Regions from separate parts of the Pseudomonas sp. 910_23 genome, predicted to be linked through region 2. Evidence: riboswitches for the same ligand, from Rfam matches in the RefSeq annotation. Region 2 holds a riboswitch; each other region holds the start of a gene.

What was found. A riboswitch is a leader RNA that binds a small molecule or an ion and turns the genes downstream of it on or off. The one in region 2 is predicted to bind cobalamin.
Positions count from the first base shown of each region.
Region 1: another riboswitch for cobalamin. It lies ahead of cobO (cob(I)yrinic acid a,c-diamide adenosyltransferase); the one in region 2 lies ahead of FW800_RS10495 (ABC transporter substrate-binding protein).
Region 3: another riboswitch for cobalamin. It lies ahead of FW800_RS07780 (CbtB domain-containing protein); the one in region 2 lies ahead of FW800_RS10495 (ABC transporter substrate-binding protein).

Region 1 covers NZ_VXCZ01000004.1:147,638-157,403, reverse strand. The annotation lists gene FW800_RS06405 (C40 family peptidase) at 1-333, shown strand, start outside; gene FW800_RS06400 (PQQ-dependent sugar dehydrogenase) at 465-1,778, opposite strand; cobalamin riboswitch at 1,878-2,123, shown strand; gene cobO (cob(I)yrinic acid a,c-diamide adenosyltransferase) at 2,203-2,814, shown strand; gene FW800_RS06390 (cobyrinate a,c-diamide synthase) at 2,811-4,202, shown strand; gene bluB (5,6-dimethylbenzimidazole synthase) at 4,199-4,849, shown strand; gene cbiB (adenosylcobinamide-phosphate synthase CbiB) at 4,846-5,754, shown strand; gene cobD (threonine-phosphate decarboxylase CobD) at 5,747-6,736, shown strand; gene FW800_RS06370 (cobyric acid synthase) at 6,733-8,184, shown strand; gene cobU (bifunctional adenosylcobinamide kinase/adenosylcobinamide-phosphate guanylyltransferase) at 8,346-8,867, shown strand; gene cobT (nicotinate-nucleotide--dimethylbenzimidazole phosphoribosyltransferase) at 8,864-9,766, shown strand, end outside.
Region 2 covers NZ_VXCZ01000007.1:65,474-75,239, forward strand. The annotation lists gene chrA (chromate efflux transporter) at 1-240, opposite strand, end outside; gene tspO (tryptophan-rich sensory protein TspO) at 405-845, shown strand; gene FW800_RS10475 (alpha/beta hydrolase) at 845-1,774, shown strand; gene FW800_RS10480 (N-acetyltransferase family protein) at 1,764-2,255, shown strand; gene FW800_RS10485 (ABC transporter ATP-binding protein) at 2,408-3,172, opposite strand; gene FW800_RS10490 (FecCD family ABC transporter permease) at 3,169-4,173, opposite strand; gene FW800_RS10495 (ABC transporter substrate-binding protein) at 4,170-5,180, opposite strand; cobalamin riboswitch at 5,296-5,489, opposite strand; gene FW800_RS10500 (DNA/RNA non-specific endonuclease) at 5,512-6,441, opposite strand; gene FW800_RS10505 (M4 family metallopeptidase) at 6,578-7,639, shown strand; gene FW800_RS10510 (protealysin inhibitor emfourin) at 7,669-7,974, shown strand; gene FW800_RS10515 (aldehyde dehydrogenase family protein) at 7,985-9,379, opposite strand; gene ptrR (putrescine utilization regulator PtrR) at 9,483-9,766, shown strand, end outside.
Region 3 covers NZ_VXCZ01000005.1:130,012-139,777, forward strand. The annotation lists gene nfuA (Fe-S biogenesis protein NfuA) at 1-403, shown strand, start outside; gene cobM (precorrin-4 C(11)-methyltransferase) at 526-1,272, opposite strand; gene FW800_RS07770 (cobalamin biosynthesis protein) at 1,344-1,736, opposite strand; gene FW800_RS07775 (CbtA family protein) at 1,733-2,437, opposite strand; gene FW800_RS07780 (CbtB domain-containing protein) at 2,449-2,637, opposite strand; cobalamin riboswitch at 2,735-2,938, opposite strand; gene FW800_RS07785 (hypothetical protein) at 3,055-3,624, opposite strand; cobalamin riboswitch at 3,888-4,087, shown strand; gene cobW (cobalamin biosynthesis protein CobW) at 4,180-5,241, shown strand; gene cobN (cobaltochelatase subunit CobN) at 5,244-9,005, shown strand; gene FW800_RS07800 (ATP-binding protein) at 9,005-9,766, shown strand, end outside.

The sequences.
Region 1 (9,766 bases), on a different contig from region 2:
CCGGATTCGGGGTTTGATTGCAGTGGCCTGATCGGCTTTGTGTTCCGCGACGCCGCCGGCATTTCCCTGCCGCGCACCACCCGCGAACTGATCGTGATGCGTGGCCAGGACGTCAGCGAGCAGAACCTGCAAACCGGTGACTTGCTGTTCTTCGCCACAGGCGGTGGTTCACGGGTCAGCCATGCGGGAATCTATGTCGGGGAAGGGCGCTTTGTGCATGCGCCGCAAACCGGCGGTACGGTTAAGCTCGACACGCTATCCAAAGCGTATTGGCAGAATGCCTACCTGAGTGCCAAGCGGGTTTTACCGGGGAATCTGGCACGCAACCCTTGAGTCGTACATAGATCCATGGTGGGAGGGGGCTTGCCCCCGATAGTGGTGTAACAGTCGGCACATACTCAGCTGACAGACCGCAATCGGGGGCAAGCCCCCTCCCACATTATTTGCAATGCTCTTGAGATGGGTTACTTGGCTGCAGAAACCCGCCACACCTTATTGCCCACATCATCAGCCACCAGCAAATCACCCTGCTGATCAATCACCACGCCCACCGGCCGGCCCATGGCTTTCTCGTCGCTGTTGAGAAACCCCGTCAGCACATCCACCGGCTGTCCTTTCGGCTGGCCCTCTTCAAACGGCACAAAAATCACCTTGTAGCCACTATGCGGCTTGCGATTCCACGAACCATGCTGGCCGATAAACGCGCCGTTGCTGAATTGCGTAGGCAACTTGCTGCCCTCGGCGAAGGTCAGCCCCAGTGAAGCGGTGTGCGGGCCTACCGCGTAGTCTGGCGCGATGGCTTTGGCAACCAAGTCCAGGTTTTGCGGCGTGACGCGCACATCCACATGCTGGCCGTAATAGCTGAAGGGCCAGCCATAGAAGCCGCCATCCTTGACTGAGGTGATGTAGTCCGGCACCAGGTCACTGCCGATTTCATCGCGCTCGTTCACCGCCGTCCACAGTTTGCCGCTCTGTGGCTCCCAGGCCATGCCGTTGGGGTTGCGCAGGCCGGAGGCGAAAATGCGGTGTTGGCCCGTGGCGCGATCAACTTCCCAGATCGCCGCGCGGCCTTGTTCGGCGTCCAGGCCATTTTCACCGACGTTGCTGTTGGAGCCGACGCTCACATACAACTTGCTGCCATCCTTGCTGGCCACCACGTTTTTCGTCCAGTGGTGGTTCAAGGGGCCACCTGGCAACTCCACGACTGTTGTGCCTGGGGATGTGATTGCGGTTTCACCTGGCTGATAAGGAAAACGCAGCAACTTGTCCGAGTCCGCCACGTACAGGTCGTTGCCCACCAGTGTCATGCCAAACGGCGAATTCAGATTTTGTAGAAATACCGTACGCGTTTCGGCCACGCCGTCATGATCGGCATCGCGCAACAACGTAATGCGGTTCGGGCTCGGCACACCGGCACCGGCGCGGCCCATGACTTTTTCCATCACCCAACCCCGCACGCCTTTGGTGTCGTCTGGCTTGGGTGGCGCATTGGTCTCGGCCACCAACACGTCGCCGTTGGGCAGTACGTAGAGCCAGCGTGGATGCTCCAGGCCCTCGGCGAATGCGGCCACTTGGGTGCCGGCGGCAGCCGTTGGCTTGGCGCCTTCAGGCCAACCGATCGCCGGGGCGATGTTGACGGTGGGAATCAGCGTCTTGTTCGGCTCCGGCAGTTTGGGCGAGGGCCCGGTGCCATCGGAGACTTGCAAGGTAGAGCTTTCGCCGCAGGCGGCGAGGCTGCCGGTGAGCATGATCAGTAAGGCCAGTCGGGTTTTAGGCATGGTTTTCTCCTTGATACCTGTAAGGGTAGAGAAGCACGCTGTACGGATGGTTCAAGTACAAGGCCAGCTTTAATTGACGCTCCACCCCCAACCCACTAACCTTCGCGGCTTGTTCCAGGTGCTCTGTGGCGTGCGCGTCGACAGGGTGAAACAGGGAAGCCGGTGAGCGAGCGCACTTGTACACAGTGCTGCCGCGATTCCGGCGCTGCCCCCGCAACGGTAAATGAGTCAAGACGGTGCTGTTTGCCACTGTATCGCCCGCGATATGGGAAGGCGCGCCCTCGGCTGCTTCGACAAGACGCGCCACTCATGAGTCCGGAGACCGGCCTTGAACATTCAACAGCATCACGGTGGGCGATGCTTGGCTGTCTGTTTTTTCTTTTTCCTGCCCGCCGTTTTTGTCCAGCCCCAACGGAGAGCTGCCATGACCGATTCCCCCGACCGAGACGAACGCCACCTGGCGCGCATGTTGCGCAAAAAAGCCGTGATCGACGAGCGCATCGCCAATTCGCCGAATGAGTGCGGCTTGTTGCTGGTATTGACCGGCAACGGCAAAGGCAAGAGCAGTTCGGCCTTCGGCATGTTGGCCCGCGCCATGGGTCACGGCATGCAGTGCGGTGTGGTGCAGTTCATCAAGGGCCGCAACAGCACAGGCGAAGAGCTGTTCTTCCGGCGCTTCCCCGAGCAAGTTCGCTTCCACGTCATGGGCGAAGGCTTCACCTGGGAAACCCAGGATCGTCAACGCGATATCGCCGCCGCCGAAGCAGCTTGGGCGGTGTCGCGGGCAATGCTCAATGACCCTTCCATTGGCCTGGTGGTGCTGGATGAACTGAACATCGCTCTCAAGCACGGCTACCTCGACCTGGACCAGGTACTAAGCGACCTGCAAGCCCGCCCGCCGATGCAGCATGTGGTGGTCACTGGCCGTGGTGCCAAGCCTGAATTGATCGAAATGGGCGACACCGTCACCGAAATGGGCATGCTCAAGCACGCGTTCCAGGCCGGTATCAAGGCACAGAAGGGCGTTGAACTTTGAATCAGCCCCGCCAATGCCCAGCCGTCTTGATCGCCGCTCCGGCGTCCGGCCAAGGCAAAACCACGGTCACCGCTGCGCTGGCCCGTTTGCATCGCAACCTGGGGCGCAAGGTGCGCGTGTTCAAATGCGGGCCGGACTTTCTCGACCCGATGATCCACGAGCGCGCCAGCGGTGCGCCGGTGTATCAATTGGACATGTGGATGGTGGGCGAGCAGGAAAGTCGTCGTTTGCTGTGGGAGGCGGCGGGGGAGGCCGACCTGATCCTGATCGAAGGCGTGATGGGGCTGTTCGACGGCACCCCCTCCAGCGCCGACCTGGCGCGGCACTACGGCGTGCCAGTGCTGGGGGTGATCGACGGGACTGCCATGGCCCAGACCTTTGGTGCCCTGGCCCTGGGCCTGGCGCGCTATCAGCCCGACCTGCCGTTCGCCGGCGTGCTGGCCAACCGTGTCGGCACCCTGCGCCATGCCCAGTTGCTCGAAGGCAGCCTCACGGAGGGCTTGCGTTGGTACGGCGCGTTATCCCGCGAGACCGGTATCGAACTGCCGAGCCGCCACCTGGGCCTGGTGCAAGCCAGCGAACTCAATGACCTCGATGTACGCCTGGATGCCGCCGCCCAGGCATTGGGCAGTAGCTGCGAAGTGGCCCTGCCGCCCCCCGTGACCTTTGCCGCGCCCGAAGTGATCAAGGCCGAACCGTTACTTGCCGGTGTGCGTATCGCCGTCGCCCGTGACGAAGCCTTTGCCTTTACCTATGGCGCCAGCCTGGATTTGCTGCGGGCCATGGGCGCAGAGCTGACATTCTTCTCACCTATTCATGATCGCCAACTGCCGCAGGCAGACAGCCTTTACCTGCCAGGCGGGTACCCGGAGCTGCACCACCAGGCGCTGTCGGCAAACACCTCGATGCTGGAGGCCATCCGTGCTCATCACGCCGCCGGCAAGCCACTGCTCGCCGAATGTGGCGGCATGCTCTATCTGCTCGATTCGCTGACGGATGTAGAGGGCGCCCGAGCCGAACTGGTTGGCGTGCTGCCAGGCGATGCGGTGATGCAAAAGAAACTCGCGGCACTGGCCCTGCAAAGTGTCGAATTGCCGGAAGGTACGTTGCGCGGGCACACCTATCACCACTCCTTGACCAGCACCGCATTGGCGCCGATCGCCCGTGGCCTGAGCCCTAACGGCGGGCGCGGGGCTGAAGCGGTTTACCGACAAGGGCGGCTGACCGCTTCCTACGTACACTTTTATTTTCCGTCGAATCCTGGCGCGGTGGCCGCGTTGTTCGTGCCAGACCTTGAGACCGCTATCGCAGGCAAGCCAGCTCCCACAGTTGACCGAGTTGAAACCCCATCCAATGTGGGAGGGGGCGTGCCCCCGATGAGGCCATGACTGACAACGCCTTCCCCGAGGCCGACCGCCAGGCCGTTTACCGCGCCATCGCCGAACGCCGCGACATGCGCCACTTCACCGGCGGCAGCGTCGCCCCGGAACTGTTGCACCGCCTGCTCCAGGCCGCGCACCAGGCACCCAGTGTAGGCCTGATGCAACCGTGGCGTTTTATCCGCATCAGCGACCGCTCATTGCGCAGGCAGATTCAACAGTTGGTGGAAGAAGAGCGCGCACGCACCGCGCAGGCCCTGGGCGAGCGCTCCGATGACTTCATGAAGCTCAAGGTCGAAGGCATCAGCGACTGCGCCGAGGTGCTGGTGGCTGCACTGATGGATGATCGCGAGCGCCACATCTTCGGGCGCCGCACCTTGCCGGAAATGGACATGGCGTCTCTATCTTGCGCAATCCAGAACCTGTGGCTGGCGGCGCGCGTGGAAGGCCTGGGCATGGGCTGGGTGTCGCTGTTCGAACCCCTGGCGTTGGCCGAACTGCTGGGCTTGCCAGCCGGCGCGAAACCCCTGGCCGTGCTGTGCCTGGGGCCGGTGGCTGAGTTCTACCCGGCACCGATGTTGCAGCTCGAAGGCTGGACCGAGCCGCGGCCGCTGAGTGACATGCTGTATGAAAACAAGTGGGGAGTGAGTCAATGAGTGTGGCCTTGCTGTGTGTCGCTGCGGTGGCGCTGGATGCGCTGCTGGGTGAACCCAGGCGCTGGCATCCGCTGGTGGCGTTCGGCAACTTCGCCGGGCGCATCGAGCAGCGTTTCAATAGCGGTGGGCGTGGCTGGCGCAGCCATGGCGTGACCGCGTGGTTTATCGCAGTCGTGCCTCTGACCTTGCTGGCCACCGCGTTATCGTGGGCGCCTTATATCGGCTGGCTCCTGGAAATCCTGGCGTTGTACTGCGCCTTGGGCATGCGCAGCCTGGGCGAGCATGTGACGCCGGTGGCCCAGGCCCTGCGCAGCGATGATCTGGATGAGGCACGCAAACGCGTGAGTTACCTGGTCAGTCGCCAGACCAGCGAACTGGACCGCACCGAAGTTGCGCGCGCCGCAACCGAGTCGGTGCTGGAGAACGGCAGCGATGCGGTATTCGCCGCATTGTTCTGGTTTGTGGTGGCGGGCGTGCCAGGCGTGGTGCTTTATCGCCTGAGCAACACCCTCGACGCCATGTGGGGCTATCGCAACGAGCGCTTTGAGCGTTTTGGCTGGGCGGCTGCAAAGATCGACGATGTGCTCAACTACATTCCTGCGCGGCTGGTGGCCTTGACCTACGCGCTATTGGGCAAAACCCGCCTGGCCCTCAAATGCTGGCGCACCCAGGGCCCGACGTGGGACAGCCCTAACGCCGGTCCGGTGATGGCTGCCGGTGCCGGTGCGTTGGGCGTTGAACTCGGTGGCGCAGCGATTTATCACGGCGAGGTGCATCAGCGCCCGCAGTTGGGCGAAGGCCCGCCGGCCGATGCCGACTCCATTGATCGTGGCTGGCACTTGGTGCAGCGCGGCGTATGGTTGTGGCTGCTGGTCTTGTGCGTAGGGGCGCAAATCTATGCTTGAACACGGTGGTCGGCTGCGAAAGGCCGCGATTGAATACGGGATTGCCGAAGCGGATTGGCTTGATCTGTCCAGTGGCCTGGCGCCCTGGCCGTGGCCGATTCCCGAGATCCCGCTGCGTGCCTGGGCCCGCTTGCCCGAAACCGATGACGGCCTGGAGAAGGCCGCCTGCGAGTATTACGGCGCCGCCCAGTTGTTACCGGTGCCGGGCTCCCAGGCCGCGATCCAGTTGCTGCCACGCCTGCGCCGCTCCGGCAAGGTCGGCGTGCTTTCGCCTTGCTATGCCGAGCACGCCGAAGCCTGGCGCCGCGCCGGTTATGTGGTGCGTGAAGTGCAGGAGCAGGAGGTCGACTTCTTTCTCGACAGCCTCGATGTGCTGGTGGTGGTCAACCCCAACAACCCCACGGGCCTGAGCCTGCCCCCGCAACGCTTGCTGGACTGGCACGCGCGGCTGGTCCAGCGCGGGGGCTGGCTGGTGGTGGACGAAGCGTTCATGGACGTGACCCCCGATTCAAGCCTGGCGAGCCATGCCGATCAGGTCGGTCTGATCGTACTGCGCTCGTTCGGCAAGTTTTTCGGCCTGGCGGGTGTACGCCTGGGCTTTGTGCTGGCCGAACGCAAGTTGCTCAAGTTGCTGGCCGAACAGGTCGGGCCCTGGGCAGTCAGCGGGCCGACGCGGGTATTGGGCCAAGTGTGCCTGCGCGATACGGATGGGCACACCCGCCAGCGCAATCGATGCATCGAAGCGGGCCAGCGCTTGTTCGAACTGCTTGAGCGCAGAGGCTTTCAACCTCACGGCGGCTGCGCATTGTTCCAGTGGTTGATCACGCCTCATGCCGAGCGCCTGCACGAATTCATGGCCCAGCGCGGCATCCTGCTGCGCCTGTTTGTGCACGACAGCAGCGTGCGTTTCGGCTTGCCCGACACCGAAGCTGACTGGTTGCGGCTGGACGAGGCTTTGGCCGCATACAAGGACGCCACATGAGTACACTGATGGTGCAGGGCACTACCTCCGACGCCGGCAAGAGCACCCTGGTGACCGCGCTGTGCCGTTGGCTGGTGCGCCAGGGTGTCGCGGTGGCGCCGTTCAAGCCGCAGAACATGGCGCTCAACAGCGCGGTGACGGCCGAAGGCGGCGAGATCGGCCGCGCCCAGGCAGTGCAGGCCCAGGCCGCCAACCTGGCACCCCACACCGATATGAACCCGGTGCTGCTCAAGCCCAACAGCGACACCGGCTCGCAAGTGATCATCCACGGTCGCGCCGTGACCAGCATGAACGCCGTGGCCTATCACGACTACAAAGCCATCGCGATGCAGGCGGTGCTGGCTTCCCACGCACGTTTGAGCCAAGCCTACCCGGTGGTGATGGTCGAAGGCGCGGGCTCCCCGGCCGAGATCAACCTGCGCGCCAATGACATCGCCAACATGGGCTTCGCCGAAGCGGTGGATTGCCCGGTGCTGTTGATCGCCGATATCAATCGCGGCGGCGTGTTTGCCCATCTGGTCGGCACCCTGGAGTTGCTGTCGCCCAGCGAGCAGGCACGGGTCAAGGGCTTCATCATCAACCGTTTTCGCGGTGATATCGCGCTGTTGCAGCCTGGCCTGGATTGGCTGGAGGCGCGCACCGGCAAGCCGGTTGTCGGCGTGTTGCCCTACGTGATGGACCTGCACCTGGAGGCGGAAGACGGCATCGACCAGCGCCAGATCGACAAGGCCGCCCACGTGCTCAAGGTGGTGGTGCCGGTGTTGCCGCGTATCAGCAATCACACTGACTTTGACCCGCTGCGCCTGCATCCTCAGGTGGATTTGCAGTTTGTCGGGCCGGGCCAGGCGATGCCTGCGGCTGACCTGATCATCCTGCCTGGCTCCAAAAGCGTACGCAGCGATCTGGCCTTCTTGCGCGCCAATGGCTGGGATGCGGCCGTGGCGCGGCATCTGCGTTATGGCGGCAAGGTGCTGGGGATTTGCGGCGGTTTGCAGATGCTGGGTGAGCAGGTGCATGACCCGCTTGGGCTGGAGGGTGTGGCCGGGTCCAGTGCCGGCCTCGGGCTGCTGGCGTTTACCACAACGCTGGAGGAGCACAAGCAACTGCGCAATGTGCGCGGACGCTTGGTGCTCGAAGATGCTGAAGTGAGTGGGTATGAGATTCACGCGGGTGTGACATCAGGCGATGCCCTGCTCAGCGCTGCGGTGCTGCTGGACGATGGTCGCAGCGATGGCGCGCTGAGTGCTGATGGGCAGATTCTCGGCACCTACCTGCACGGGCTGTTCGAAACACCGGCGGCGTGCAGTGCCTTGCTGCGGTGGGCCGGATTGCAGGAGGTGCAAGAGGTGGATTATCACGGGTTGCGCGAGCGTGATATCGAGCGGTTGGCGGACTTGGTGGAGAACCACCTGGATACGGATTTATTGCGTCGATTGTGCGGGATTTGACGGCATGTATAGGACGCAAATGTGGGAGGGGGCTTGCTCCCGATAAGTGCTTCACAGTCACTGAGGCATCGACTGATACACCTTAATCGGGAGCAAGCCCCCTCCCACAATGGATGGTATCAATCGCAATTTTTTCGGCTGGCTGGAAAAGGTATTTGCTCATGTATCAATTAATCCTCGGCGGTGCCCGTTCGGGCAAGAGTCGCCTGGCTGAAAAGCTCGCCTGCGACAGCGCTTTGCCGGTCACTTATATCGCCACCAGCCAACCGCTGGATGGTGAAATGAATCAGCGGGTGGCGCTGCATCGCGAACGTCGCCCGGATCATTGGGGGCTGATTGAAGAACCCATCGAGCTGGCGCATGTGCTGCGTGAAAACGCCGCTACCGACCGCTGCCTGTTGGTGGACTGCCTGACGTTATGGCTGACCAATCTGCTGATGCTCGACGATAGCGATCGTTTGGTGTTCGAGCGCGATCAACTGCTGCAAACCCTGGCCTCGCTGCCGGGTGAAATCATTTTTGTCAGCAACGAGACCGGTCTGGGTGTCGTGCCGCTGGGCGAATTGACTCGCCGCTATGTGGATGAAGCCGGTTGGCTGCATCAAGCCTTGGCCGAGCGGTGTCAGCGTGTGGTGTTGACGGTTGCCGGCCTGCCCCTGACTTTGAAAGGTACTGCGTTATGACGGACTCCTGGTGGCTCAACCCCTGCAAGGCCATTGATACTGCGGCCCATGAACAGGCGCTGGCGCGTCAGCAACAATTGACCAAGCCCGCCGGTTCCCTCGGCCAGCTGGAAGCGCTGGCGGTGCAGCTGGCGGGTTTGCAGGGCCAGGTCAAGCCGTCGGTGGAGCAACTGTGGATCGCGATTTTTGCCGGTGATCACGGTGTGGTCGCCGAAGGCGTGTCGGCATTTCCTCAGGAAGTGACCGGGCAGATGTTGCATAACTTCGTCACCGGTGGTGCGGCGATCAGCGTGTTGGCGCGGCAACTGGATGCGCAGCTGGAAGTGATTGATCTTGGCACGGTGACGCCCTCGCTGAACTTGCCCGGCGTGCGTCATGTGAATATCGGCGCGGGCACGGCCAACTTCGTTGATGGCCCGGCGATGACCCAGGCTCAAGGGCTGTTGGCATTGCAAGCCGGCCGAGACAGCGCGCACCGCGCTCTGGAACGCGGCGCGCAGGTGTTTATCGGCGGCGAGATGGGCATCGGCAATACCACTGCGGCCAGCGCGTTGGCCTGTGCATTGCTGGATTGCCAGGTGAGCGACCTGACGGGCCCGGGCACAGGTTTGAATGCAGCGGGCGTCAGCCACAAGGTCGCGGTCATCGAGCGCGCTTTGGCGCTGCATGCCGGGCAACGGGGTGATGCGTTGCAAACGCTGTTCAATCTCGGCGGTTTTGAAATTGCCGCGTTGGTTGGCGCTTACCTGGCCTGTGCGCAGGCAGGTATCGTGGTGCTGGTGGATGGGTTTATCTGCAGCGTTGCCGCGCTGGTGGCGGTGCGCTTGAACCCGGCGTGCCGCGAATGGCTGGTGTTCGGGCATCGCGGTGCCGAGCCGGGCCATCGCCATGTGTTGCAC
Region 2 (9,766 bases):
ACCCGCGCGGGACAGGCCCAACGCGATACCGACCTGGCTGCTGGCCGGGCCGGGCAGGAATTGGCAGAGGGCGACCAGTTCGGCATAGCTGCGCTCGCTGAGCCAGCGGCGGCGGGTGACGAACTCTTGGCGAAAATAGCCCAGGTGCGCAATCGGCCCGCCGAAGGAGGTGAGGCCCAGGCGCAGGAAGATCAGGAACACTGACCAGGGGCTGCTGCGGTGATCGGCAAGCTTGGGCAAGGGGACGTCTCGGGCAACGGTGCTGGATGTTGCCGACCATAACCAATTTTCATGACGCGCAGAAGAGCGGGTATTTTGCTGCTCCCATTGAATTTATCCGCGGTTGCTTGAGTCACTCAAAGCAGTGCATTGTTTTTCCATCCACAGGACCTCAAGGACCGACCATGACCTTTTTCATCTTCCTGCTCGCCTGCGCCGCCGCCGCCAGTACCGGTGTGATCTTCAAACCCGGTGCCTGGTACGAATCCCTGGTCAAGCCCAGCTTTACCCCGCCCAATTGGCTGTTCCCGGTGGCATGGACGATCATCTACCTGCTGTTGGCCTGGGCCGGTTACCGCTTGACCCTGATCCCCGGCAGCGAAATGGTGTTGGCCTTGTGGGCGGCGCAGATTGCATTGAACACGCTGTGGACGCCGGTGTTCTTCGGTGCCCATCGGTTGTTCGTCGGGATGCTGATTATCGTGCTCTTGTGGCTCACCGTGGCAGCGATGGTGGTGCTGGCCGTGCGCCTGGATTTGATTACCGGACTGATCCTGTTCCCGTATCTGGCGTGGCTGTGCGTGGCCGCGGCGTTGAACTTCTCGATCCTGCGTAATAATCGCTGATGGCTTACCAGCATTGGCCCGCCAGCGAGCCCGAACTGGCCCAGATGCGCCGCTTCAATCAGAAACTGGCGTGGATGCCGCGCTTTAAAGTCCGCAACCGCGTGACGCCGCGCATGATCCAGGCACTGCTACGCGCCAGCCAGACGTTCAAGAAGGCGCCCGTGGTTGAGCTGAAAAGGCTGGGCACGGTGCCCGTGCGCATCTTGCGCCCCAGTGGCAAGCTCAAAGGCGTGGTGCTGGATATCCACGGCGGTGGCTGGGTGATCGGCAATGCGCAAATGAATGACGACCTTAACCTCGGCATGGTCAACGCGTGCGATGTGGCGGTGGTGTCGGTGGATTACCGGCTGGCGGTAGATACGCCGATCGAAGGGTTGCTGGACGATTGCCTGACGGCTGCGCGCTGGCTCCTGGCGGATTGCCCGGAGTTTGCCGGCCTGCCGGTGTTTTTCGTCGGTGAATCGGCCGGCGGGCACCTGGCGGCGGCGACTTTGTTGGCGCTCAAACAATGGCCCGAGTTGCTCCAGCGGGTAAGCGGCGCGGTGTTGTATTACGGCGTCTACGATTTGACCGGCACGCCCAGTGTGCGCACGGCCGGTCCGGGCACCTTGTTGCTGGACGGTCCGGGCATGGTCCAGGCGCTGCGCCTTCTAACGCCGGGGATCAGCGACCAGACGCGCCGGCAGCCGCCGTTGTCCCCTTTGTATGGGGACTTTGAGGGGCTGCCGCCAGCGCTGATGTTCGTGGGCGAATTGGACCCGCTCAAGGATGACACCCTGCTTATCGCCGAGCGATGGGCGGCGGTTGAGGCCCATCTACTGCCGGAAGCGGCCCATGGGTTTATTCATTTTCAGGTGGCGATGGCCGATCGCGTGTTGGCTTACGCTCGCCAGTGGATAGCGGGTCGGATCCTTGGCGATGAGCGTTAGTATCGAGGCGGTGCAGGCCGCTGACATTCCCCAGGTGCTGAGCTTCGCTTTGCAGGCGCGTGATGAACTGTTTCCTACGCTCAGTGCCACCGGTGTTCCTCACGATCTGGCGCAGTTTGAAGCCATCTACCTTGAGGGCGGCGGGCGGTTTTTGATTGCCCGTGCCGAAGGCCGGATCGTTGCCGCAGTGGCTTATCGGCCCTACGACGGCCGCTTCCCGCAGTTGAACTATCAGGGGCGCAAGACGGTGGAAGTGGTGCGCCTGTATGTGCTCCCGGCAGTGCGACGCTTGGGCCTGGCGCGCCAGTTGTACCGCTCGCTGGAGGCGCTGGCGCGGGCGGATGGCGTGGAGGTGATGTACTTGCACACCCATCCGTTTCTGCCCGGCGCGATTGATTTCTGGCGGCGGCAGGGGTTCGAAGTGGTGGATGTCGAGGCCGACCCGATCTGGCAAACAACCCATATGCACCTGCCTCTGTAGAACCAATGTGGGAGGGGGCTTGCTCCCGATGAGGGAGTGTCAGCAAACACATCTATGACTGACCCACCGACATCGGGAGCAAGCCCCCTCCCACATTTTGATCACAGTTGGCTGTCAGGCTGTCACCAGAACAAGCTGCTCCAACCTACGGTTCAGTTGGAGCGCAGACGCAGGATTTGCGCACCGTCGAACGGGTCTGTCAGGTAATGCCCCTGTACCCCGAATGTCTCTTGCAAACGCTGCGGCGTCAGCACTTGCAGCGGCGCGCCCAGCGCCACCAGTTGCCCGCGATCCAGTACGGCCAGGCGATCACAGGTCAACGCCTGATTCAGATCATGCAGCGCAATCAAGGTCGTCACCGGCAAGCCTTGCACGCCTTTGAGGATCGCCAGTTGATGCTGGATATCCAGGTGATTGGTCGGCTCGTCCAGCAATAAAATCTGCGGCCGTTGCGCCAGGGCGCGGGCGATATGCACGCGCTGACGCTCGCCACCGGAGAGGCTGCGCCAGGCGCGTTGGCTCAGGTGGGTGGCGTCTACGTCGTGCAGGGCCTGATGCACGATGGCATCGTCTTCGCGCGACCACGGGCTCAGCGCCGACAGCCACGGCGTGCGGCCCAGGGCCACGGCATCGAACACGCGAATGGCGTCGTCGGTGTCGGCCTGTTGCTCCACGACCGCCAATTGTTGCGCGATGGTGCGGCGCGGCAACTCACCCAGCGGCTTGCCACCCAGGCGAACATCGCCGCTGGCCGGCACACGTAATCCAGCCAGCAATTTGAGCAGGGTGGATTTGCCTGAACCATTGGGCCCGACGATGCCGAGGGTTTCACCCAACTGCACGTCCAGGTCAACGTCACGCAGCAACTGCGCCTCACGCACTTTGAAGCCCAGGCCGCTGCAACTGAGCACGCTCATCGCGCATTCCTCCGGCCAATCAGGATCAGCGCAAACACCGGCGCGCCCACCAATGCGGTCACCACACCCACCGGAATCACCTGGCCCTTGATCAAGGTGCGCGACAGCACGTCCGCAGCGATCAAAAACAGCGCGCCACCCAAGGCGCTGGCCGGCAACAAGCGCGAATGCCCGGTGCCGAGCAACAGGCGCACCGCGTGGGGAATCACCAAACCGACAAACCCGATGGAGCCGACGATGGACACCATCACCGCCGTCACCAGCGCAGCGCAGGCCACCAGCACAAATTGCACTCGGCGTACGGGGATGCCGAGGGAGGCCGCCGAGTCGCTGCCGAAGGTAAACGCATCCAGTGCGCGACGGTGCCACAGGCACACCGCGAGCCCCACGACCGCCACCGGCACCGCCAACCACACCGACGGCCAGCGCACGCCGCTGAGGTTGCCCAGCAGCCAGAACATAATGCCGCGGGCTTGTTCGGAGCTGGCGGACTTGGTGATCAGGAACGCGGTCAGGGCATTGAACAACTGCGAGCCGGCGATGCCTGCGAGGATGATTTGCCCGGTGCCGCTGGACGAACCGCTGGCCCGCGCCAGCAGCGTCACCAGCGCAAACGCCGCCATCGCCCCCACAAACGCGCCGGCCGATAACGACACCAGGCCACCGCCCACGCCAATCAAGGCAACGAGTACCGCGCCGGTTGACGCGCCGGCGCTGATGCCCAGCAGGTACGGATCGGCCAGCGGGTTACGCAGCAGTGATTGCAGGATCACGCCGCATGTTGCCAACCCTGCGCCGCAGGCTGCGGCCACCAGGGCACGGGTGAGCCGATAGTTCCACACCACACCTTCGTCGATGGGGTCCAGCACGAAGCCTGCGCCCCAGAGTTTATTGGCGAGCACCTGCAGCACCACCTGCGGTTCGATGGCAGTTTCACCGATGGCGACGCCAGCGAGTAGGGCGAGCAGCAGCAACGCCAGGGCGAGTAGGGTGCGCATCATTGGCCCAGGTTATAGCCGTCGATGGCGGCGGCCAGTTGTTCAAGGCCTTCGAAGGTGCGCAGGCTCGCCTGCAACGCCAGGGCGTCGAGGATGATGATGCGGTTGTTCTTGACCGCGTCCATGTTACGGGTCACGGGGTCGCTGCGCAGGAAGGCGAGTTTCTTTTCATGGTCGTCGGCCGGGTAGCGGCGGCGGTCCATGCGTGCGATCACCAGGAAGGTGGGGTTGGCCTTGGCGATGGTTTCCCAGCCGACGGCGGGCCACTCTTCATCGGACTGCACGACGTTACGCAGGCCTAGGGTTTGCAGCATGAATTGCGGCACGCCCTTATGGCCGGCTACGTAAGGGTCGCTGGCCATTTCGGCGCTGGAGAACCACACCAGTGCGCTGGCCTGCTTCAAGCCTTTGCCCTGCGCCGTAGCGACGGATTTGGCCAGGCGCGCCTTGAGTTCGTCGGTCAGTTGCTGGCCGCGATCCTGTACGTCGAAAATCTGCGCCAGTTGCTGGAGGCTCTGGTAGATCGTCTCGATGCGAAAGGGCTCCAACCGGGTGCCATCGGCGCCCACCAGGTTGTCCTTGCCTTCGCAGTCGGACGGCAACAGGTAGGTGGGGATCTTCAGTTCATGAAACTGCTCACGGGTGCCGACCACGCCTTGGGGCCCTACCACCCATTCCAGCTCGGCGGCCACCAGTTGCGGGCGCTTGGCGAGTACGGCTTCGAAGCTTGGCTCGTTGTTGGCCAGGCGCTCGACGCGGTCGTCCTGGGCCTTGTACTGCGCCGCCACGTTGTTGAACCACAGCGAAGTGCCGACCACCTTGTCGCCCACGCCCAGGGCGTAGAGCATCTCGGTGGCGGCTTGGCCGATGGTCACGCTGCGGGCGGGGGCGTGCTGGAAGGTCAGGGTGCTGCCGCAGTTTTGCACGGTCAACGGGTACTGAGTGGGCGCGGCTTGCGCCAGGGCACACATACCCAAGCCTGCGATCAGGGCGGTAACGCGTGGCAGCATGAGGCGATCTCCTTGTGAACCGTAGATGCAGCAGGGGAGGTACGGCTCGGAAATACGCCCATGGACGCTGCTGATGGGCAGGGCCAGGATGTCCTTCCCGGACACCCCGCCGGTTAGTGAATTAGCTGGGCCGGCAGGTCTCCTGACTGATGCGTCGTCGCCTTGCTCCCGCCTTCCCGGACGCGGTCCAGTGGCAGTGGGGAGCAGGCTCGGCATCTACAGTTGCGGGGGCAGTTTCGGTTCACGTCGCGTGCGGCGTTTCGAATTCCCTGTTAGTCCCATACGGGAACCGGCGGCGGTATGGTAAGCGATCGCGCCCTGTAGGAGCGAATCAGAGTCGAATATCTTGCGGCCCGCGGATCAGCGCTTCGATCCGCGTACCTGTGGCGCGTTCTTCGTTGCTGAACCCGTCGTAGTCGGCCAGGTTGGCGAAGCGGATGCCGGTCAGTTGTTCGATCTGGATCACACTGCGCTGGTAGGTTCGAAGCGGGCCGAATACCAGGTCGAGTTGGCCCAGTTCGCGGCTTTGGTCAATGGTGTAGGCACTGGCCGAGGGCTTGCCATCGTCGCTGAGGTAAGCCACCACTTTCCAGAACGCCTTGGGGATTTTCACGCCACGGTAAAGCCGGTCGTCATCGGCGAACACTGGCCCGGTAAACACCGTGGCCCGGGCTTTCCAGCGCTGGGTGTTGTCGAGGATGTAGTCTTCGAGCTCCAGCCAGGTTTTCTGGTTGAAGCCGCTCATTTGAGGGGAGCAGTTGGTGAAGTGAAAGGTGTCGAAGTTGGCGGTGTTCGCCTCGTCGCCCCAGTTGGGGTCCTGGCGCCGTACCAGGTGGCCGCGGTCCAGGCCATTGCCGGCATAGAGGTCTTCACCTACTTGGGCGTCCAGGGGCAGGCGGCCATCGTAGGCCCAGGTGTCGTTGCTGCGCGTGATGTCCACATGCTTGGCGCCGTCGATATTGACCCCCACGTAGAGCGCCAATCTTCGGGAGCGCGACATGGTGATGGAGAAATGCGTGTAGTCCAGGCGCTTGGGTTGCACGTCGCCCGCCAGTGGCTCGCCAACCGTGGGCCATGGCACCACGAAATCGCTGAGGAAATCGTCGGCATAGCCCGCGCGGTTTTTGAAGTCCTTGGCCGCTGTGACACGCGGCGTCGCGGCTCTGGTTTCCAGCAGGGTGGGGCTGGCCGCGACCAATGGACGCAGGTCGGCGAGCCTTGGGCGGTGGGAAAGGTCGATTTTGGCTGTGCGGGCGGGCATGGGCATGTTCCTTATGGGCCTCGGATAAACACCACTGAAACACAAACTCATGACAATTTGGCCCAGGGGGCGAACACAGGGCTATCCTGAAAACCGTTACCCGGACGTTCATCACACGCCAAAAAGGAGCCAGCTCATGTGTGTTCGCCAACTGCGCAACCCGATTTTCTGCCTGATCCCGCCGTACATGCTCGACCAGATCGCCCGCCACGGGGATAAAGCCCAGCGGGAGGTCGCATTACGCACGCGCGCCAAGGACAGCACGTTCCGGTCGTTGCGTATGGTCGCGGTACCCGCCAAGGGCCCGGCCCGCATGGCGCTGGCCGTGGGCGCCGAGAAACAGCGCTCGATCTACAGCGCCGGAAACACCGATAGCCTGCCCGGCAAGCTGGTTCGCGGTGAAGGGCAGCCCGCCAGTGGCGATGCCGCGGTGGACGAAGCCTATGATGGCCTGGGCGCGACCTTCGATTTTTTTGACCAGGTATTCGACCGCAACTCCATCGACGATGCGGGCATGGCGCTGGACGCCACGGTGCACTTCGGCCAGGACTACAACAACGCGTTCTGGAATTCGACCCAGATGGTGTTCGGCGATGGCGACCAGCAGTTGTTCAATCGCTTCACCGTGGCACTCGACGTCATTGGCCATGAGTTGGCTCATGGCGTGACCGAGGATGAGGCCAAGCTGATGTACTTCAACCAGTCCGGCGCGCTGAACGAGTCGCTGTCGGATGTATTCGGTTCGTTGATCAAGCAGTACGCGCTGAAGCAAACGGCCGAGGACGCCGACTGGTTGATCGGCAAGGGGCTGTTTACCAAAAAGATCAAAGGCACCGCTCTGCGTTCGATGAAAGCCCCGGGCACCGCCTTTGATGACAAGCTGCTGGGCAAAGACCCGCAGCCGGGGCATATGGATGATTTTGTGCAAACCTACGAGGACAATGGTGGCGTGCATATCAATTCCGGCATTCCCAACCACGCGTTCTATCAGGTGGCCACCAAGATTGGCGGGTTCGCCTGGGAGCGTGCAGGGCGGATCTGGTATGACGCACTGCGCGATTCGCGGCTGCGGCCCAATTCCGGCTTTTTGCGTTTTGCGCGTATCACCCATGATATTGCCGGTCAGCTTTATGGCGTAAACAAGGATGAGCAGAAGGCGGTCAAGGCAGGCTGGAAAGCGGTGGGCATTAACGTTTGACGAAGCCGCCTGTGCGGCGAGGAACAGCCATGCGAATTTCAATCAAGGAAAGCGGCGGGGCGGCGTTTTTTCCAGGGTTGGCCAAACCGCGCAGCGTCGAACTGGACGCGCTGCCCGAGCAGGACCAGCAAGAGTTACGGCAACTGATCGAAGACTCGGGTTTCTTTCGGTTGCCGCAAAGCACTCGCCCTGAACCAGGCAACCCCGGCCAGGTGCATTACACCCTGACAGTGACGGAGGGAGCGCGCGAGCACACGGTCTGTGTGCTCGCGCCGGTAAAACCCCAGGCCCTGGATGGTTTGGTGCAGTGCGTGCGGCGACATATCAATTGTTGAAGCGCCAAGGCTACTTACGATCCAGCCACACCGTCTGCGCATTGCAGAACTCGCGTACACCGAAGTGCGACAGCTCGCGGCCGAACCCGCTTTTCTTCACGCCGCCAAACGCCACCCGAGGGTCCGACACGCTGAACGCGTTGACGAAGACCCCGCCGGTTTCCAGCTGGTCGGCAATCGCTCGCGCCTTTGCCGCGTCGGCCGTGAAGATGCTGGCCGTCAGGCCGAACTCGCTGTCGTTGGCCAGGGCCACGGCGTGCTCGGCGTCGCGGGCGGTGATGATCGACGCCACGGGGCCGAACAGTTCCTGTTTGAACGACGTCATTTGGTCGGTGACGTCGGCCAGGACGGTCGGTTCGTAGTAATTGCCCGCGCCCGCGACTTTATGGCCACCCAACAGCAGCGTGGCGCCTTCTTCCAGGGTCGCCTGGACCTGGCCGTGCAGTTCGTCACGCAGATCAAAACGCGCCATGGGGCCAATATAGGTGGCGGTCGAGGTGGGTTCGCCCATCACCAGGGCGCGGCTGGCTTCCAGGAATTTGGCAGTGAAGGCTTCAACCACGCCGGCTTCGATGATCAAGCGCTTGGCGGCGGCGCAGACCTGGCCGCTGTTCTGAAAGCGGCCGATGACGGCGGCTTGTACGGCGGCGTCGAGGTCGGCGTCGTTGAGCACGATAAACGGGTCGGAGCCACCCAGTTCCAGCACGCATTTTTTCAACGCGGCCCCGGCCTGTGAGCCGATGGCGATACCGGCGCGCACGCTGCCAGTGAGCTTCACGGCGGCGATGCGCGGGTCGGCGATGGCGGTGGACACGCCGTCCTGGGTCACGTTGATCACTTCAAACACGCCTTCGGCAAAACCGGCTTTGCGCAGCGCTTGCTGGATCAGGTAGGCGCTGCCCATTACGTTGGGCGCATGTTTGAGTACATAGGTGTTGCCGGCGAGCAGGGTCGGCACGGCGCCGCGCAGCACTTGCCACACCGGGAAGTTCCACGGCATCACCGCGAGAATCGGGCCCAGTGGGCGGTATTCGATCCGGGCGCTGCCGTTGTCCACCAAGGTAGGTTCCGGGGCGAGCATGGCCGGTCCGTGGGCGGCGTACCACTCGCTGAGCTGGGCGCATTTTTCAATCTCGGCGCGGGCCTGGGCGATAGGCTTGCCCATTTCCAGGGTGATCATCTGCGCCATGTCTTCAGCTTGCTCACGCAGGGCGGCAGCCAGGGCCAGCAGATAGTCGGCACGCTGGTTCACCGGGGTGTGGCGCCAGGTACGGAAGGCATCGGTCGCGCGGGTGAGGGCGGCATCCAGTTGTGCTGCGCTTTCATAGGGGTAGCTGGCAACGGTTTCACCGTTGGCGGGGTTGATCGACAAGGCGTGGGTCTGATGGGAAATAGCGTTGTTCATGGCACCGTCCGGCTGAAAGAGTGAATGATGGCCAGCGTACGGGGCTGTATCTTTTCTGGAAACTGAATAATATTAAGCAATACGTTCATGAATGGAGAATGACTTGGATCTGGTGCAGCTGGAAATCTTCAAGGCCGTTGCCGAACAAGGCAGCATCAGCGCCGCCGCGCAGTTGATTCATCGGGTGCCGTCGAACCTCACCACGCGCATCAAGCAACTGGAGCAGGATTTGGGCGTGGAGTTATTCATCCGTGAGAAGAGTCGCTTACGTTTGTCCCCCGCCGGGTGGAATTTCCTCGGCTATACGCGGCGCATTCTCGACCTGGTGCAAGAAGCCCGCGCCACGGTGGCGGGGGAGGAGCCCCAGGGCGCCTTTGCCCTGGGCTC
Region 3 (9,766 bases), on a different contig from region 2:
GAAAAGCTTCACCGCGTACATCGATGCCTTCAGCGAAGCTTTCCTTGACGACGCCGTAGTCGACTACGCCACCGATCGCATGGGCGGCCAGTTGACTATCAAGGCGCCCAACGCCAAGGTGCCCAACGTTAACGCCGACAGCCCGGTCAATGAGCGGATCAACTACTACCTGCAAACCGAGATCAACCCGGGGCTGGCCAGCCACGGCGGTCAGGTGAGCCTGATCGACGTAGTGGATGACGGTATCGCGGTATTGAAGTTCGGCGGCGGCTGCCAGGGTTGCGGCCAGGCGGACGTGACTCTGCGCGAGGGCATCGAGCGCACCTTGCTTGAGCGTATTCCTGAGCTCAAGGGTGTGCGCGACGTGACTGATCACACGCAGAAAGAAAACGCCTACTACTGAGTAAGGTGTTCACTGCGAGCTAAAAAAACGGCGCCCCGTGAGCGCCGTTTTTTATGCTCTAAATTCAGCCAGCTATGATGATTGTCTGATAGTTTGGATTGGCTGTGGTTCAGTTCATATCTTCAAGGACGATAGAGGTGGGCGTGACCTGCGCGGTACAGCGAGGATTCGCCAAAGCTATCATTTGCCAACACCCGCCCGACCACAATCAGCGCCGTACGCCGAAAGCCTTTAGTCGCGACCTTCTGGGCAATATCACTCAACGAACCCACCACCCAATCCTGGTCCGGCCATGTCGCGCGGTGCACCACGGCGATCGGGCAATCTGCACCATAGTGCGGCAGCAGCTCAGCGACGATCCTGTCCAGATGATTGACCCCCAAGTGAATGGCCATTGTCGTGCCGTGCCGGGCCAGGCTGTCGAAGCCCTCACCCGCCGGCATGCTGGTTTTATCCGCATAACGGGTCAGGATCACGCTCTGGGCAATGTCCGGCAGGGTCAGTTCGGTTTCCAGCAACGCCGCGCAGGCAGCCACCGCCGTGACCCCGGGAATGATCTGAAAGGGAATGCCCAGCTCGCGCAAGTGACGGATTTGCTCACCAATCGCCCCATAAAGGCTCGGGTCGCCGGAGTGCACGCGCGCCACATCCTGGCCTTGCGCATGGGCGGCTTTGATCACGTCGATGATCTGTTCCAGGTGCAGCTCGGCACTGTTGACCACCTGGTGTGCCTGATGACCTTCCAGTACTGCCGCAGGCACCAGCGAGCCAGCGTAGATGATCACCGGGCAGCTGCGGATCAGCCGCTGGCCCTTGACGGTAATCAGTTCCGGGTCGCCGGGGCCTGCGCCGATGAAGTAGACGGTCATGGGGAATTCCTGTTGAAAAAACGGGCGAGCATGAAGATTGCTCATGATCGAGAACGGCAATTATCGGGATTTTAACCGGCGCAGGCCAATGCAAGGGTGGCCTGGATGGTTTTCTTGCGGGTGATGAGCAGGTGGGCAGGGCCGTGGGCGAGTTGCTCGGCCAAGGCCAATGCGGCACTTTCGGCGATGCCGTAACAGCCGGTATGGCTAAATGCTACGTCTGATTTGTGGCTCAGCCGATGTTCAAAGCCGGCCAGTTGTTCGGCGCTGAAACACTGCAAGGGCAGGCTCAACAATTGGGCCAGGGCCACCAACCCCGGCTCAGCCTGTTTGCGATCAATGCTCGCCAGCGCGGTAATGCGTTGGCGTTCAATGCCGCCTTCGGCGAGGGCGCTATCAAGGAGTTCCAGCAGGGTTCGGACATCACAACCCCGCTGGCAACCCAGGCCGACGACGAGGGTCATGCCGAGTAGTGTTCGTCGCGGTTACGGCGAAACAGCCAGGCACTGATCAGACCAAGGGCCAGCCAGAACGCCACATTGGTCAACTGCGATGCGATCTTGAACTGGGCTTCGAGGGCCTCCGGGGCCAGCATGGAGTGGACTTCCGGCTGCGGAGCGCCAATCACGTGGGGTACGGCGACGATCGCCACGCCCAGCACTTTGAGCAACCAGCCGCGACCGAACACCAGCAAAGCAATGCCAGCAGCGGTAGACGCGGCAGTGCCGATCCACCAGATCTGCCGTTGCGCCAGATCAGCGGCGGCGGTGCCCGGCAGTTCAGGCGGCAGGCCCAAGGTCGGCGCAAGTACGAATGTCGCGTAACCGGCCAGGCCCCACAGTAGCCCTTGAGCTGTACGGGTTGGTGCGCGCAGGGTGTACAGGCCGGCCAGCATCAGCGCAAACCCGACCGCAACGACCAGGTTGCCACCGGTGGTCGACAGCACGCGCTGCCAGCCATCTTCCGGCTCCCAGGCTTCGGCGTCGTGGGTGTGGGCAGCGGCGCCAGCAGCATGTTCATGGGGGACTTCGGCAACAGCTGGAGCCTTTTCAAAGGTCTCCGCCTGCAAAATCAACGGCGCGACCCACAAGCTTTGCAGCAGGGTCAGCAGCAGGGCGGCCAATAAGCCGGTGAACCCTGCGGTTTGGGCAATACGCTTGATCATGTCGGCAGGTCTCAGTGGCACGGGAACGCGGCGCTGTGGCGGGTATCGTGGGCCGCGTTGTGCACGGCTTCGATATGGGAGAAACCGGCGAAATACACCAGGCACGCGCCAAGGATTGATGCACCGATGGCGGCGGTCAGGCGTTGGCTCAAGGTGGCAGTGCTGCTGGCGGAGGGAGAAGTGCTGCTGATGATCGACATGGCGCGTCCCTTTCAGGTATCAGGGTGAAACGAGCGCATGAAAACCCCGCGAGCCAGGCACGCAGGGTTCTGAACAGCGCCCGCCCACCGCGGGTTTGTTATCTGATATTTTCGGGCCGGTCTCCGGGCTTGCGAGGGGACTTTTGAACGTCCTGACAGCATCGCCTTCCCATGCATTTGCACAGTGGCTGTGACACTTCACTCGCTTACCGTTGCGGGGGCAGCACCGGACTCGTCGACGCATCGACTCACCGGTTTCCCGTTTCACCCTGTGAAGGGCACCCGAAACAAGATGTGTAGGAGAGCATGACGCAGTGATGTACGTCAAATAGATGCGTCTTGAGGAGCACCGCTTGCCTGTCGAAGCCTTGCGATCAAGTGTCAAACATCGCCGGCTGTGTAACTTGACCAGATTAGTTAGTTGGGTCGATAACGCAGCAAAACGGCATAGTGCTGCCCATCGAAAGTGGGCTTTGTGAGCATGTGCTCGATGTTTTCAATATCGAATCTTCCATCTTCTGCGCCGGGCCTGCCATTGTCACCAATGCCGATATCTAGCTCACGAAGTGCCCGAGGGTTTTGCAGGAGTATCTTGGCATACAAGGTTGCCTCGGCGGAAAAAGTTCTGGTGGTTGGCACCTGACCTGCCGCTTCTTTCAATTCGTTAACGTTTACAAAACGGTCGTTTTCGCCTGTGGCGTACTCACGAAAGTGCTGTTTTATCTTATTCATCACAGCGTCCTGTTGGTAATGGACTACCTTAGGGCGGTCGCTGGTGGGCTGTTCTACAAGGCTGCTCAAGAGTGGCTCTGATCGTTTGAATCGCGGCAGATTGCTATGATTGTGCTGTGCGGCCGGAGGGCTGGCCAGGGAACCCTGCGGCGCACCCTCAACAGCGTCAGTACTGACTCGCGGTTTGTTATTGATTGCACCTGTATCGTTAAAAAGAGCGAAGGGAGTGGGCGCGTTAGAAGTCGATATCAGCATGATTCATTCCTGAAGCCAATGGATTAAAATTCGCCACATTTCAAAAACACTCTGCTAATTGCGAAAGGGCAGGAGTGTCTGTATGAAATGAGCACTGCTGCGTGGTGTCGGACTGCGCGACCGTTCCGTATTGAATATGACATCATATTGCAGGCGCTTTTGCGGGATCGGCTCAAGCCTTACAAAGACTGAGTTGGTTAAGGCACAGGCTGGGTAAGTTTATGCTTTAGGCGGCGCGACATTGACCCGCTCCGTTGCACTGCGTAGCCTTGCACCCTCGAGGTTCTTCGGCCCAGGTCGAAGCTAAGAAGGGAACGCGGTTCAAGCCGCGGCTGCCCCCGCAACTGTGAAGGGTTCAGTTGACTGCCACGCCACTGCCGAGACGGCGGGAAGGCGCAGTCAGCGTTGGTCACAAGACCTGCACGCCCCAAGCCAGGAGACCTGCCTCGTCACCGATTTTCCAATTCAACCGGGCGGGGTGATCCGGTGACGAAATCCGCTGCTGCGCGCGCCGCAGGGCCTGTCGTCCCGTATGCCCGCCCCAAAGGGCATCCGATGAAAACACTGGCCAAACTCCCCGTCACCATCGTTACCGGCTTCCTCGGCTCGGGCAAGACCACGTTGCTGCGCCACATGCTCGATAACGCCCAGGGCCGTCGCATAGCCGTGATCGTCAACGAGTTCGGCGAACTGGGCATTGACGGCGAAATCCTCAAGCAATGCTCCATCGGGTGTACCGAAGAAGAAGCCAACGGCCGCGTGTACGAACTGGCCAACGGCTGCCTGTGCTGCACCGTGCAGGAAGAGTTCTTCCCGGTGATGCGCGAACTGGTCGCTCGTCGTGGTGACCTTGACCATATCCTGATCGAAACCTCGGGCCTGGCTTTGCCCAAACCCCTGGTGCAAGCGTTCCAGTGGCCGGAAATCCGCAGCGCCTGCACGGTTGACGCGGTGATCACGGTGGTCGACAGCCCGGCCGTGGCCGCCGGCACTTTCGCTGCGTTCCCGGATCAAGTCGACGCCCAGCGCAAACTGGACCCGAACCTGGACCACGAGTCGCCTTTGCACGAGCTGTTCGCCGACCAACTGGCCAGCGCCGACCTGGTGATCCTCAACAAAGCCGACCTGATCAGCACCGAAGACCTGGCCCGCGTGCGCCTGGAAGTGGCCGAGGAGCTGCCGCCGGCGGTTAAGATCATCGAAGCCAGCAGCGGTCGCCTGCCATTGGACGTGCTGATCGGCCTGGGTGCCGGCTCCGAAGAGCATATCGACGCTCGCCACAGCCATCACGATCATCACCATGAAGGCGAAGACGACCACGATCACGATGCTTTCGACTCCATCTCCATCGACCTGCCTCAAGCCGACGAAGCACTGTTGCTGGACGCCCTGACCCAATTGGTGGTGCAACACGGCATTTTGCGCGTCAAAGGCTTTGCTGCTATCCCGAACAAGCCGATGCGCCTGCTGATCCAGGGCGTGGGCACACGCTTTGACAAGCACTTCGACCGTGCCTGGGGTGCCGATGAAGCGCGTATCACGCGCCTGGTGCTGATCGGTCAGGAGCTGGACGCCGCTGGCCTTGAAGCGCAATTGCGCGCTGCCCTCAGCGTTTAACCATGCACCTGCTCAGGACCCAACCCGGTGGTTTCGTCGCGGACGACAATATTGCCGACCTTGGCCAAACCCCCGCCGAGCTGGTGATCCTGTGCAGCGGTGACTCCAGCCTGGCGCTGCTGGCCGAAGCCGCCCAGCAGTTGCCCGAGGATTACCCCAGCCTGCGCCTGGCCAACCCGATGCAGGTGCAGAACCACGCCTCGGTCGACCTGTACGTCGATGAGGTGTTGCGTCACGCCAAGGTCATCCTGATTTCCTTGCATGGCGGCATTGGTTATTGGCGCTACGGCATCGAGCGCCTGGTAGAGCTGGCCGAGCGTGGCGTCACGTTGATCCTGGTGCCGGGGGATGATCGTCCAGACCCGGAACTCAGCGGCCTGAGCACCGTTGCTGCTGAACAGCGCGAGCGTCTGTGGCACTTTTTGCGCCAGGGTGGCCTGGGCAATGCATTGGACTTTTATCACTGCCTGGCCAGCGCCCATCTGGGCCGCGACTATGCCTGGGCCGAGCCACAAACCTTGCCGCGTACGGCGATCTATCACCCGCACAAAGCCAATGCCCGCCTCAATGACTGGCAGGCGGATTGGCGCGCCGACTTTCCCGTGGCCGCGGTGCTGTTCTACCGCTCCCACTTGCAGGCGGCCAATACCGGGTTTATCGATGTGTTCTGCCAGCGCTTGCAGGCAGCGGGCCTGAACCCATTGCCCATCGCAGTGGCCAGTTTGAAAGAGCCCGGTTGCCTCACAGTGGTCGAGGACCTGTTGGACGACGTGCAAGTCGCGGTGATCCTCAACACCACAGGCTTTGCCCAATCCAGCCCCGAAGCGCCGCATCTGCGACCGTTTCGGCGCAACGTCCCGGTGATCCAGGCGATCTGCGCCCAGGATAATCAACCCGGCTGGGAGGCAAGCGAACAGGGGCTCGGCCCCCGCGACCTGGCCATGCATATTGCCTTGCCCGAGCTGGATGGGCGCATCATCAGCCGGCCGATCAGCTTCAAGGACCTGGCCTGGCGCAGCGAGCGCAGCCAGTCTGACGTGGTGTGCTACCGCGCAGCGCCCGAGCGCATGGATTTTGTCGCTGAACTGGCGCGGCGTTGGGTTGACTTGGCCCGGGTGCCGAATGCCGACAAACGCATCGCCCTGATCCTCGCCAACTACCCGACCCGTGACGGTCGCATCGGTAACGGTGTGGGCCTGGACACGCCAGCAGCGGCGCTGAATATCCTGCGGGCCTTGCAGGTTGAAGGCTATCCGGTGGCGCCGGCGCTTGCGGACAGCGGCACCGCACTGATCCACGAGCTGCTCGGCGGTGTCACCAACGACCTCGACAGCCTCGACCAGCGCCCGTGCCATCAAAGCCTGGGCCTGGCCGAGTACCAGGCGTTGTTCGATCGACTGCCCGAGTCCAATCGCCAGGCCGTGCTGCAACGTTGGGGTGCTCCACAAAACGATCCAATGTTCCGCGACGGCCGCATGATGATCGCCGGCCTGCGCCTGGGCCTGACCTTCGTCGGCATCCAGCCGGCCCGGGGTTACCAGGTGGACGCGAGTGCCGTGTACCACGACCCGGACCTGGTGCCGCCCCATGGGTACCTGGCGTTCTATTTCTGGCTGCGTCACACCTACGGCGCACACGGCGTGATTCATGTGGGCAAGCACGGCAACCTGGAGTGGTTGCCGGGCAAGGGCGTGGGCCTGTCGGAAAACTGCTGGCCGGATGCATTGCTGGGGCCGCTGCCCAATATCTACCCGTTTATCGTCAACGACCCGGGCGAGGGCGCCCAGGCCAAGCGGCGTACCCAGGCCGTGATCATCGACCATCTGATGCCACCGTTGACCCGTGCCGAAACCTACGGCCCATTGCGTAACCTTGAGTTGTTGGCCGACGAGTATTACGAGGCGCAATTGCTCGACCCGCGCCGCGCCCTTGAGTTGCAAAAAGACATTCTCAAGCTGGTGCGCGAAACCCGCATCGACCAAGAGCTGGAGCTGGACAGCGAGACTGACGCCGACATCTGGTTGCCGCGCCTGGACACCTACCTGTGCGATTTGAAGGAGTCGCAGATCCGCGACGGCCTGCATGTCTTTGGCGAGTCGCCCGAGGGCCGCTTGCGCATCGACACCTTGCTGGCGTTGCTGCGCATTCCGCGTGGCGATGGCCGTGGCCCGCAATCGAGCCTGTTGCGGGTGCTGGCCAAGGCCTTCGAACTGGGCTTCGATCCGCTCGATTGCGCCTTGGCCGAACCATGGACGGGGCGGCGCCCCCAGGTACTGCAAAAGATCGACGGGCAGTTGTGGCGCACCGCCGGCGATACCCGCGAACGCCTGGAGCTTTACGCAACGCGCTTGATCGAGCAGGCGCTGGAAGGCCCTGTCGAGCAGTTGGAAGAGCCTGGCTGGGAGGACGTCAAGTCGGTCGTCGAAAGCCTGCGCATCGTGGTGGCGCCACGCCTGGACGCCTGCGGCCCGGCGGAAATGCGCGGCCTGCTCGATGCCTTGAGCGGGCGCTTCGTCCCGGCAGGGCCCAGCGGTGCGCCCAGTCGCGGACGCCTGGATGTGCTGCCGACCGGGCGTAACTTCTTTACCGTGGACGTACGCAACCTGCCAACCACCACAGCCTGGCGCATCGGTTTCCAATCGGCCAACCTGATTCTTGAGCGCCACCTGCAAGACCACGGCGACCATTTGCGCCAACTCGGCCTGTCGGTATGGGGCACGGCCACCATGCGCACCGGCGGTGATGATATCGCCCAGGCCATGGCGCTGATGGGCGTGCGCCCGGTATGGGCCACCGGCAGCCAGCGGGTCGACGATTTTGAAATCCTGCCGATCAGCCTGCTGGATCGCCCGCGTGTCGACGTGACCCTGCGCGTGTCCGGCTTCTTCCGCGATGCCTTCGCCAACCTGATCCGCCTGTTCGACGCAGCGGTGCAGGCGGTGGCGGCCTTGGATGAACCGGACGACATGAACCCGTTGGCCGCCAAGGTGCGCAGCGAGCGCCAGGCGCTGGTTGAGTCGGGCCTGAATGCAGAGGCTGCGGCCAAGCAGGCCGGCTGGCGCATCTTCGGCGCCAAACCGGGCGCCTATGGCGCGGGCGTGCAGGGCGCGGTTGACGGGCGTCTGTGGCAGAGCCGCGAGGACTTGGCCGAGGTCTACCTCAACTGGGGCGGCTATGCCTACGGGGGCTCCGATGAAGGCACCGCCGCCCGCGAGCAGTTTGCCCAGCGCCTGAGCCAAGTGCAGGCGGTGTTGCAGAACCAGGACAACCGCGAGCACGACTTGCTCGATTCCAATGATTACTACCAATTCCAGGGCGGTATGCTCGCCGCCGTGGAAACCCTCAGCGGTGACAAGGCCGCCAGTTATCATGGCGACCACAGTCAGCCGGACTTGCCCAGAATCCGCACCTTGAAGGAAGAGCTGAACCGGGTGATCCGCGCCCGCGCCGCCAACCCCAAGTGGATCGAAGGCGTGAAACGCCATGGCTATAAAGGCGCGTTTGAAATGGCCGCGACCGTGGACAACCTGTTCGCTTTCGACGCCACCACCGCGTTGATCGACGACCATCAATATGCACTGCTCGCCGATGCCTACCTGCTGGACCCTGACACCCGGGCGTTTGTGCAGCAGCACAACCCCGCTGCCCTGCGCGACATGACCGAGCGTATGCTCGAAGCCCAGCAGCGGGGCATGTGGCAGGCGCCGGGGGCTTATCGCGAAGCACTGGAAAACCTCTTGCTGGATATAGAAGAAGACAGCTGATGACCGAGATTCCCCATTTTCCGCTGTCCGCCGTGGTCGGTGCTGACGACCTGAAACTGGCGCTGTGCCTGACCGCCATCGACCCCCGCATCGGCGGCGTGCTGATCGAAGGCCCGCGAGGCATGGCCAAGTCGACCCTGGCCCGTGGGCTGGCGGACCTCCTCGCCAGTGGCCAGTTCGTGACTTTGCCCCTGGGAGCGACCGAGGAACGCCTGGTCGGCACGTTGGACCTGGATGCCGCACTGGGCGAAGGCCGTGCACAATTTTCCCCTGGCGTGTTGGCCAAGGCTGACGGCGGCGTGCTGTATGTGGATGAAGTCAACCTGCTGGCCGACCATTTGGTGGACCTGCTGTTGGACGTGGCCGCCAGCGGCACCAACCTGATCGAGCGCGACGGTATTTCCCATCGGCATTCGGCGCGCTTTGTGCTGATCGGCACCATGAACCCGGAGGAGGGCGAGTTGCGCCCGCAGTTGCTCGACCGCTTTGGTTTCAATGTGGCGCTGAGCGGGCAGACCTTGCCCGCCGAACGTGGGCAGATCATTCGTCGTCGTCTGGATTTCGACAGTGATCCGGCGGCCTTCTGCGCGCAGTGGGCCGCGCCGCAAGCCGAGTTGCGCGAACGCTGCACGCAGGCGCGGGCGCGACTCGACAGCATCGACCTGGACGATCACGCGTTGGCGCAGATTACCGAACGTTGCTTTGCCGCAGGCGTGGACGGTATGCGCGCCGACCTGGTCTGGCTGCGTGGCGCCCGAGCC